DNA from 2 places in the Lacticaseibacillus sp. 22 genome. Region 1 is predicted to be linked to the other one. Evidence: predicted binding sites of a transcription regulator. Region 1 holds the regulator's gene; the other holds the start of a gene.
The links. The regulator CtsR, encoded in region 1, represses protease genes until heat stress. The targets are predictions, from matches to a motif close to TTGGTCAAAAAAGGTCAAANA.
Positions count from the first base shown of each region.

Region 2: clpP (ATP-dependent Clp endopeptidase proteolytic subunit ClpP) is a predicted target of CtsR. The motif match lies at 2,311-2,331, and genes of this name have one in related genera.

Region 1 is NZ_JBVAYD010000037.1:10,408-16,156, forward strand. It holds gene rpoB (DNA-directed RNA polymerase subunit beta) at 1-1,462, opposite strand, end outside; gene ACWP87_RS12750 (ATP-dependent Clp protease ATP-binding subunit) at 1,879-4,386, opposite strand; gene ACWP87_RS12755 (CtsR family transcriptional regulator) at 4,426-4,893, opposite strand; tRNA gene ACWP87_RS12760 (tRNA-Pro) at 5,132-5,205, opposite strand; tRNA gene ACWP87_RS12765 (tRNA-Gly) at 5,210-5,281, opposite strand; tRNA gene ACWP87_RS12770 (tRNA-Arg) at 5,332-5,405, opposite strand; tRNA gene ACWP87_RS12775 (tRNA-Leu) at 5,416-5,501, opposite strand; tRNA gene ACWP87_RS12780 (tRNA-Gly) at 5,513-5,584, opposite strand; tRNA gene ACWP87_RS12785 (tRNA-Leu) at 5,653-5,735, opposite strand.
Region 2 is NZ_JBVAYD010000008.1:87,005-92,753, forward strand. It holds gene ACWP87_RS05865 (gluconeogenesis factor YvcK family protein) at 1-578, shown strand, start outside; gene whiA (DNA-binding protein WhiA) at 583-1,530, shown strand; gene ACWP87_RS05875 (MarR family winged helix-turn-helix transcriptional regulator) at 1,821-2,276, shown strand; gene clpP (ATP-dependent Clp endopeptidase proteolytic subunit ClpP) at 2,396-2,986, shown strand; tRNA gene ACWP87_RS05885 (tRNA-Arg) at 3,305-3,376, shown strand; gene ACWP87_RS05890 (sugar-binding transcriptional regulator) at 4,182-5,219, shown strand; gene gap (type I glyceraldehyde-3-phosphate dehydrogenase) at 5,256-5,749, shown strand, end outside.

The sequences.
Region 1 (5,749 bases):
TATGGGTTAATTCGCCCAACGGATTGGTCTGATCCATGAACTGTGACAGCTGGGAACTGCCAAAGAATTCCTTAATTGAAGCCACAACTGGCCGAATATTGATCAATTGCTGCGGTGTAACGGTTGCGGTGTCCTGAATCGACATCCGTTCGCGAACAACCCGTTCCATCCGCGAAAGCCCGATCCGGAACTGATTTTGCAATAATTCACCAACGGAACGAATACGACGATTACCCAAGTGGTCAATATCATCAACCGTACCTAAGCCTTCCTGCAAGTTCAGGAAGTAGTTCATCGATGCCAAAACGTCAGCTGGCAAAATATGCTTAACTTTCTTGCCGATATGCCCATTGCCAATTAAATTAATTTCTTTATCCGGGGTCACCTGTGAGTAAACTTTAATACTCTGCAGCTCAATCGGATCGGTCATCACACCTTGATCAGAAGGTTGATAAGTGGCCGTCTTGAAATCATCCCGATCCAAGTACGGTGCCAGCTTATCCATCACTTGGCGATCCACTTTGGTCCCTTTTTGGGCAACGACTTCACCTGTATCCGGATCAGCCAGTGTTTCCGCTAAAACCTGATTCAATAGCCGGGTCTTCAGGCTCAGCTTCTTGTTCACCTTGTAACGCCCAACAGAGGCTAAGTCATAACGCTTCGGGTCAAAGAAGCGGGCATACAAAAGTGACCGCGATGAATCAGCAGTCTTAGGTTCGCCTGGACGTAGACGTTCATAAATATCCTTCAAGGCTTCATCAGTACGGGAATCATCCGTATTTTTATGCACATCTTTTTCAAGTGTGAGCATCAACGAATCATTGTCCCCGAACATATTGATAATGTCTTGATCGGAGCCAAAGCCCAATGCGCGAACCAATTCGGTCAGAGGAATCTTCCGCGTGCGATCAATCCGGACATACGCAATGTCCTTCGCATCGGTTTCATATTCCAACCATGCCCCACGGTTAGGAATGACAGTCGTGCCATACGTCACCCGTGAGTTCTTATCTGTTTCACTATGGAAGTAAACGCCAGGGGAACGAACCAGCTGGGAAACGATAACCCGTTCTGCCCCGTTGATAATGAACGTTCCTTGTTTCGTCATTAATGGGAAATCACCAAAAAAGACGTCCTGGCTCTTGATTTCGCCAGTTTCATGATTCGTCAAACGTAAGGTTACATGCAATGGTGCGGAGTAGTTCGCATCGTGTTGGCGTGCTTCCTCGACAGTATATTTCGGTTCCAGCAGTTGATAGCCGACAAATTCCAGTGACAGTTTCCCCTGAAAGTCATCGATCGGCATAATATCGTCGAACATTTCTTTAAGACCTTCATCGAGGAACCATTGGTAAGAATTCGTTTGGATCTCGATCAGATTAGGAAGATCCAAAACTTCCTTGATCCGGGCATAAGACCGGCGTGTCCGGTGCTTACCATAATTCACTAAGTGTCCTGCCAAATTATTCACCCCTTGTAAGATTTTCCGGCTTGATGATTGTAAAAATAATGTAAATATTGTTAAATTTACATGACATTGACCATCCCGCAGACATTTTGAGCAAAAAAAAACCAAAAACAGATCGACCTTCAACCAGCCTGCTGTTTTTGCTTTTTTCATTAGTCAGAACGGACAATAGATCGTCCTGACAGCCTGTCCAAACCGAAATGCGATTGGTTTAATAATACGCGTGCGGAGTAACAATGTCAAGCACCTGCTTTTCAAAGTAATGCAATACCAGATAGCATCAAAATCGCGTCCCGCCATCACTGACTGTTTTGGCAAAATAAATCGGTCCCAGAGATAATGCTTCACCTCTAAGACCGATCTTTTTAAGCGTTATTAGTGGAACCTGACATATTTGGGCCTGCTATTGATCATGCCTTGACAGGTTCTTTAGAAGCGCCATTTTCTTTATGCTTATCTTTGTTTTCCTTGACTGTAAACGTCAGCTTGCCTTTTTTAGCGCCGATTTGAATCAAGTCGCCGGTTTTAGCCTGACCCGTCAACAATAGCTCACTGAGTTGGTCTTCAACATCCGTTTGCAAGGCACGGCGGATCGGGCGCGCACCATATTCAGGATCAAATCCAGCCGCGGCAATCGCATCAATCCCGGCTGGCGTAATTTTAACGTCAATTCCTTGATCTTTGATACGACTAAGCACGGTTTTGGTCATAATCTTGACGATCTCATGCAACTCAGCCTTGTTCAAGCTATGGAAGACAACGGTTTCGTCAATTCGATTAAGGAATTCTGGACGGAAGCTCTTTTTCAGTTCAGCCAACATCCGACTCTTCATGGCATTGAAGTCAGCGGTTGGATCTTTTGCACCAAATCCAACTGTCTTATCATCGCGAATGGCAGTTGCTCCGATATTGCTGGTCATAATCAAAATGGTATTCCGAAAATCGACCCGCCGACCCTTAGCATCAGTTAAATAGCCATCGTCCAAGACTTGTAACAAAATGTTGAAGACATCAGGATGCGCCTTTTCGACTTCATCGAGTAAAACGACCGAATATGGCTTGTTGCGAACCTTTTCCGTCAACTGACCGCCTTCGTCATAACCGACATAGCCTGGTGCTGCACCGATTAACCGGCTCGTACTGAATTTCTCCATATACTCGGACATATCGACCCGAATCATGGCGTCCTCGGAACCAAACATCGCTTCTGCCAACGCTTTAGCTAATTCGGTTTTCCCGACGCCGGTTGGTCCCAAGAACATGAAGGAGCCAATCGGTCTGGTCGGATCCTTCAACCCGGAACGAGCACGCCGAATTGCCCGTGCAACTGCTGAAACGGCTTCATCCTGGCCAACAACTCGCTGATGCAGAATCTTCTCGAGATTAACCAACCGTTCGGATTCCTTTTTCTGCAGTTGCGTGACCGGTACGCCGGTCCATTGCGATACAACTTCGGCAACGTCTGCGCCCGTGACCTTGATATCGGTACGAACACCACTTTCATTCACCGGTTCAGGCGTATCGGCAAGTTTAGCCTTGACGCCCGCTTCTTTAGTCCGGATTGTAGCAGCCGTTTCGAAGTCTTGATGATCAATTGCATCTTCTTTGTCGGCAACCAGTTTAGCTAATTCATCCTGAAGTTTATCAGCTTTGGTCTCCACGTTAGCTTTATCAAGGCGAACTTTAGCCGCACTTTCATCGACCAAGTCAATAGCCTTATCCGGAAGAAAACGCGTTGTAATGTAACGTGACGACAACACAACCGCTTCATGCAGCGCTTCATCAGTAATCGTAACGCCATGGTGTGCTTCGTAACGCGGACGCAAGCCTTTCAGAATCTGTTCGGCTTCTTCCTCAGTCGGTTCGTCAACTTGAATTGTTGCAAACCGCCGCTCCAAGGCCGCATCTTTTTCAATGTACTTTTGATATTCGTCTAAAGTCGTGGCGCCGATTAGCTGAAGCTCGCCACGTGCCAATGCCGGTTTCAGAATATTTGAAGCGTCAATCGCCCCTTCAGCACCGCCAGCACCGATCAATGTATGCAATTCATCAATGAATAAAATGACATTGCCATCTTTATAAATCTCATCAATAATTTTCTTCAGCCGATCCTCAAACTCACCACGATACTTAGTGCCTGCAACCAACGAACCCATGTCAAGCATCATCAAGCGTTTGTTCAGCATATCATCCGGCACTTTTCCAGCCACAATCTTTTCAGCGAAGCCTTCTGCAATGGCCGTTTTGCCGACACCGGGTTCACCAATCAAGACCGGGTTGTTCTTAGTGCGCCGCGCCAAGATTTGAATCAAGCGCCGAACTTCTTTGTCGCGACCAACCACCGGATCCATCCGATTTTCGCGCGCCATCTGGGTTAGATCACGGGCGAGGCCATCAAGCGTTGGTGTCCCCTGACCGTCTTGGCGAGCGCCGCCACGTGCCATTGGCCGCCGCTTTGCCGCCGTATCCGCGATGCCCATTTTCTTGAAGACCATCTGACGCGTCTTCGAGAGACTGAGCCCTAAGTTTTGTAAAATCCGCGCAGCTAAAATATCGTCTTCTCGCAATAGTCCCAGCAGAATATGCTCGGTGCCGATTTTTAACGCCCCTAAGCGTTTTGCTTCGTCCCCGGCAAATGCCAGAATTTCCTTGCCTTTTGGTGAGTATGGCAAATAACTATCGCTAGCTTGACTGGCGGCATCAACAGTTCCATATCCTGTGAAGCGCTCGATCTCGTCATGGACATCATTTTCTGTGACCCCTAACTGACGCAGCGTCTTACCAGCGATACCATCCTTTTCCATAACCAAAGCCATAAGCAAGTGTTCCGTGCCAACAGCATGATGATGGAAGTACTTCGCTTGTTCCTGGGCTAAAAGCAACACATTTTTAGCACTAGGGGTAAATAAGTTGTCCATAAGCACGCTCCTTTTTTAAAAAGCCAATTATAAACTGTTTTATCTTTCATACCGCAAACGATCCAAAAATGCAAGAAACAAACGCGATCGTAAGTGTTCTTCTGTTTCTTGATCAAGAATTCCCAAAGTCTCATGATTGATCACGGCTAGCATTAAATTGCCGGACTGTTGGGAAATAAGCCCATTATCAAACAGTTCCTGAAGCAAATCCCGTGCATCGCGTAACCGCAAGCGACTAGGAATGTGCTGGCGCATGATTTGAATGAGATCCTGATCATCTGTCAATTTGACCTTCACGATCCGAATGTAGCCACCGCCGCCACGCTTACTTTCAACAATGTACCCACGTGCCGGTGTAAAACGCGTTTTGATAACATAATTAATTTGCGAAGGAACACAATTAAAGCGCCGTGCAATTTCCGCTCGCCGAATCTCAACAGCCGCTTCCTGTGCCAGTATCGTTTTTAAGTATGTCTCAATAATATCCGAAATATTTTCGCGCTGCATGCCATTCAATCCTTTTTGACTTTGACCAATCTTGACTATTACACATTATACTGGCATCAATGTATTTATACAAATATATGCTTTGAGGTAAACGAAAACAGTGCCGGTTAGAATTCAGAATGTGAGTGGCTGTACACGTTATAGGCGCTGAGTTTACGGTCACCTACACGCAGGCAGCCACCATGACCAATGTTTTTTGGAGAACGAAAAAAGGACCACGATTGTCGTGATCCAAGAATCGGGAAGACAAGATTCGAACTTGCGACCCCTACGTCCCGAACGTAGTGCTCTACCAAGCTGAGCTACTTCCCGGTAAAGCGGAAGACGGGATTCGAACCCGCGACCCCCACCATGGCAAGGTGATGTTCTACCACTGAACTACTTCCGCATACCGAATATGAAATTTGATCAGCGCCACAGCTTCATAGCGACCAATGATGCACCCAGTAGGAGTCGAACCTACAACCTTCTGATTCGTAGTCAGACACTCTATCCAATTGCGCTATGGGTGCTTCAACAAAATGCCGAGGACCGGGATCGAACCGGTACGGTCATCACTGACCGCAGGATTTTAAGTCCTGTGCGTCTGCCAATTCCGCCACCCCGGCATAAAGTGAAAAGCGGAAGACGGGATTCGAACCCGCGACCCCCACCATGGCAAGGTGATGTTCTACCACTGAACTACTTCCGCATATCAAAGCTATTCAATTGTGACCGAGGAGCAGCCTTTAAAACCCGAGCAAATCATGTAAGATACAATGCGGGTGAAGGGACTCGAACCCCCACGGTCAAAAACCACTAGAACCTAAATCTAGCGCGTCTGCCAGTTCCGCCACACCCGCAAAAGGTGGGTTAA
Region 2 (5,749 bases), on a different contig from region 1:
ACGGTACAAGGTTGTCCGGCGAGGCGGAAATAACCGCAGCCGGGAAGAACATTAAGCATATTTCCGTGTCCGAGACTGATCCGGCTAATGGTGAACCCAAAGCCGTCCAAGAAGTGATTGATGCGATCATGGATGCGGATGTGGTCGTGCTGGGACCAGGCAGTCTGTTTACCAGTATCTTGCCCAACTTGATGATTGGTAACCTTGGGGATGCGGTGAAAAAGACCAAGGCAGAAGTGATCTACATTGTTAATATCATGACGCAAAAAGGCGAAACCCAAAACTTTACCGATGCCGATCATGTTCGCGTCTTAAACGAGCAAATGGGGGAGAATTTTGTTGATACGGTGTTGGTCAATATTGAGCCGGTACCGGATAATTATTTGGATCACCAAAAATATAACGAAATTTTGACGCCGGTGAAGCATAATTATCAGGGACTACGGGATATGGGCTGTCGCGTCATTTCAGAAGATTTTTTGAAACTGCGCGATCGTGGCGTTTTCCATGATGGTGATAAGGTGGCCAAGGAGATTTTGAACTTAGCCTTTCAAGTAAGTGCCAAAACGCGGAGGTGAGCGCATGGCAAGCTTTGCCAGTATTGTGAAAAAAGAACTGACGCAACTGGAAGTTCATCCTGAGCATGCTAAGGCGGAGCTGTCGGCATTGATTCGAATGAACGGCAGTCTAACGTTGATGGCACATCGGTTTGTGTTGAACATTCAAACGGAGAATCCCGCCATTGCGCGGCGTATTTATAGTCTGATTCGCCAAGTGTACCATCACGAAGCCAACTTGGTCGTTCATCGAAAAATGAAGCTTAAGAAGAATTACCAATATATTGTTCGATTGACAGAAGGCGTCAATGATATTCTGTCTGACCTGGCTATTTTGGATTCAACCACGATGGCCATTTCAACGACTGTGCCAGCCAGCGTTTTAAAGGAACCACAACGCATGCGCTCGTATTTGCGCGGCGCCTTTTTGGCAAGTGGCTCGGTGAATAACCCGGAAACATCGCGCTATCATCTGGAAATCTATTCATTATATGCCGATCACAACGCAGGTATTTTAAAAATGATGAATCATTTTCATCTGAATGCGCGGACCGTTGAACGTCGCAGCGGCTATATCGTTTATCTAAAAGAAGCGGAAAAGATTGCCGATTTTTTGCAGGTCATTGGCGCTACCAATGCGATGCTTAAATTTGAAGATATTCGCATCGTGCGCGATATGCGGAATTCCGTTAATCGGCTGGTGAATTGCGAAACGGCTAATATGAACAAAACCATTGATGCTGCTCAAAAACAGATCGAGAACATTAATTATCTTAAAGATCATGTCGGTTTAGATAATTTGCCAACTAAATTACGCGAAATTGCAGTGTTGCGGTTGGCGCATCCGGATGTGTCCTTACAAGAATTAGGGGCAATGGTTCCTGGAGGTACGATTTCGAAGTCGGGGGTCAATCATCGGTTGCGCAAGTTGAACCAAATTGCTGAGGGATATCAACAACCAGAAGATGCTTAAGCCGAATCGATCATATAAAACCGTTAATGCCCGATTGACCGGTAAAATAATACCTTTGTTTCCTCAAGATAATCGTGTACAATGTAACCGACACCAAGCGTTATGGTGTGTGTTTTTGTAGGCAAAATATGTGCCGGTTTAGTTTAAATTCACGGACATAACGCCACACATTTTGTCAAAGCAACTTTACTCACGCATGGCAGCGATTGCCGATTATTTTCGACGATATCCGGAATGTTGGATGCGACAAAGTTTGATAGTTTTTGCTTCAATTTTTAGGAGGAAACATCATGGTCAAACCGATTACATTAGATGAACAACTGTGTTTTGCAATTTACAAGGCACAAAAACAATATAACCATTTTTACGCGCAGGCATTGGCACCGTTTAAGCTGACTTATCCGCAATATATCACCCTGTTGTCTTTATATGAACACGGTACGATGTCGGTTAAACAAGTCGGACAAACGCTTGAACTGGACAGTGGTACCTTAACGCCATTGATGAAACGGCTGGAGAAAGACGGTTGGATCAATCGCAAACGCTCAACTGAAGACGAGCGCCGAGTTGATGTGAGCCTGACGAAAAAGGCTTTGGATGCCCGCGATCAGATTTTTGAACATGTTGGCTCGTGCATGAAACTAATGAATCTGCCGCAGTCCGAATATGATCATATTAAATCCGAAGTAGCGCGGGTGGACGAACATTTGAGTGCTATCGCTGATAATGCCTATCCCGAAGCATAAATCTTCCCAATAAGGTCAAAGATTGTGATGAAAATCTTTGACCTTATTTGACTTTAGCAGTATACTTAGCACTGTACTTTAAAGAGTGCTAAAAAACGATTTTTTCAGGAGGTTAGGACATGCTAGTACCTACCGTCGTTGAACAAACTAGTCGTGGCGAACGCGCTTACGACATTTACTCACGTCTATTAAAAGACCGGATTATCATGTTGTCCGGTGAAGTGAACGATCAAATGGCCAACTCTGTCATTGCACAGCTGCTTTTTCTGGATGCTCAGGATTCTGAAAAGGATATCTACCTATACATCAATAGTCCTGGTGGCGTGATCACCAGCGGTCTGGCAATGCTAGATACGATGAACTTCATCAAGTCCGATGTGCAGACCATTGCAATTGGGATGGCGGCATCCATGGCCTCCGTCTTATTGGCTGGTGGCACTAAAGGCAAGCGGTTTGCATTACCGAACTCGACCATTCTGATTCATCAGCCTTCAGGTGGTGCGCAAGGTCAGCAAACCGAAATTGAAATTGCGGCCGAAGAAATTTTGAAGACTCGCAAGAAGATGAACCAGATTTTGGCCGATGCAACTGGTCAAACGGTTGAGCAAATCAAGAAGGACACCGAACGTGATCACTATATGAGCGCGCAGGAAGCCAAAGATTATGGCTTGATTGATGATATTTTGGTCAATAAGAACAACCAAAAGTAAGTTTAAAGCGTTTAAACCCACCGACCTTCATTAGGCGGTGGGTTTTTGTTTGGCATAAAAGCGTTTGTAGGTTTGACAGCAGGGGCCTTTTTGGACGTTGAGCACGTACATTAACGGTGTAAGATTGAGATGTCGGGTTTCTATGTATAATTGTGACATGTTCAGAATTGCTTTCAGGCCAACTCCTTTGTTTATAGGCAGCAACCTATGTAAAGGTATGAATGCTAATGGCCTAAGTCTTGGCATCGCCTCCAAAGTCGTTCATTCCAAAAAAGACTTGCAAAGTTCTGATTGATTGAGTAATATAATTAAGTACTTGCGCGGTTAGTGTAATGGATCGCACGTGAGATTCCGGTTCTCGAAATCCGGGTTCGACTCCCGGGCTGCGCAGAAACCCAGTCAAATGGGAAAAGCTAGGAACAGTAAAAGCCCGCTACGGTGGGCTTTTTGTTTGCCGGAAAAGTAGGGAAAACGAATTTATGTGCAATTTTATGTGCAATGGACCTAAAAAAGCGTCTAAAAAATTGGTTATTGCACATGATTGCACACACATAGCTGAATCGACTATGGTACAAGCAATACGGCGGACACAGTGATTTAAAAACCTAATTGGTAGCGTATGGGTTGCGGCTGACTCAATAATTTGAGCTGGAATTAAACATGGAGTGGGAAGACTGGAAGACTCCTTAATTTAGTGAAATATCTGGTGGCACCCGTTATGCGATTACAAACAGGCTTAGCGGGCTTTGTCAGTAACAAGATAGTTCTTCATGAAAGCCGACCAACAAATACTTAATTTACAAGTGAAAATTGCTCAAAACAGAACATGTCTCGGTGAAAGAAGCGCGTGTTAGGTATATTCGGGAGCCTGAAACAGTCACACAGAAACTGCATGAAAATTTCATTAGAACCCACCCGAAACCTGCGTTATCAAAAGGCCGATTCAGGGTCATCGGGAAAGCTAAAAACCGAACACTTGAAGAATTTTCGAATTAGATGTTCAAACTTAGCGGGTTTTGTGATTACTTTAAGTCGATTTAGGCATCAGACTTGCGATAAAGCGGAACCCCTGCTACAATTGGTTCTGTTGGTAAGGGAAAACAGCAAATGTTGGATTCCTAATTTTTTTCAGCTTGCTGGGTCGGAAAACGACTCGGAGGGACGTGGAATGACCCATTAAAGAAGGACGTGCCTTATGCATACTGAACTTGCGTGGCTCAAAGCGATCGCGCCTGATCTGATGGGCGTTGTCACTAAACGCTATCAGGTCCTTCAATTTATTAACTGGATGGCACCAGTTGGTCGACGAACTTTAGCCGAACAGATGAAGATTTCGGAACGTGCTTTGCGTACGGAAACGGATTTTTTACGCGGACAAGGGCTTTTGGAAAGCTCTAAGTCCGGGATGGTGTTAACAGCTAAGGGGTTGGAAACTTTTCATGGTCTCGATCATCTGATGAACCAACTACTGGGCATCAAGGATGATGAAAAACGACTCGCAACTCATTTGGAGATTGACCATTGTCTGGTCGTTTCCGGAGATGCGGATCAAAGCAGCCGAGTTTTAGACGAACTTGGTAAAACGCTGAATTCAACCTTACAATTGCTGTTGCCGCCCGGTCACCTGACAATTGCGGTGATGGGCGGTACAACGATGGCTCATTTGGCTTCGCAGTTGACGTTTCAATTATCTGCCGGCCGTGAACTATCATTTGTTCCCGCACGTGGCGGTCTCGGTGAGGCTGTCACGATTCAAGCCAACTCGATTGCGGCTGCAATGGCAGAAGCAACCGATAGCAAATACCGAGCGTTATATGTTCCTGAAAACCTCAGCTCGGAATCCTACGAGTCATTGATTAAAGAGCCATCGGTAAAAGAGGTTTTAACACTTATCGATAAAGCCCAAGTCGTGATTCATAGCGTAGGTGATGCACTTGTTATGGCGAAACGCCGTGGCATGTCACCTGATACGATCCGCATGTTGAAAGCCAAACATGCCGTTGCCGAAGCATTTGGTGTTTTCTATGATGCAGAGGGCAAGGTCGTTTACAAGATACCGCAAATCGGATTACAACTTGCGGATCTTGATCATATTCCGTATGTCTTCGCAGTTGCGGCTGGTAAAAGTAAAGCCAAGGCAATTGCGGCGTACATGCAACATGCACCGAGTCGGACGTGGCTGTTAACAGATGTCGGTGCCACAAACTCGATTTTAACTGGGGCAACCCGTTAGAATAAAACCTTATTTCCTAAAGGAGGAAATTTTAGCATGACTGTTAAGATTGGTATTAATGGTTTTGGCCGTATCGGTCGTTTGGCATTCCGTCGTATTTACGAATTGGGTGCAAAGAGCAATGACATCCAGGTTGTTGCGATCAACGATTTGACCAGCCCAACCATGCTGGCTCACTTGCTGAAGTATGATTCAACCCACGGTACTTTCCCTGGTGAAGTTAGTGCAACCGATAACGGTATTGTCGTTGACGGTAAAGAATACCGTGTCTACGCAGAACCGCAAGCCCAGAACATTCCTTGGGTTAAGAACGACGGCGTTGACTACGTTCTTGAATGCACAGGCTTCTATACTTCTGCTGAAAAGTCACAAGCTCACTTGGATGCAGGCGCAAAGCGTGTTCTGATTTCTGCCCCAGCTGGCAAGATTAAGACTATCGTTTATAACGTTAATGATGACACCTTGAATGCAGACGACAAGATCGTTTCTGCAGGTTCTTGCACGACCAACTGCTTGGCACCAATGGCTTA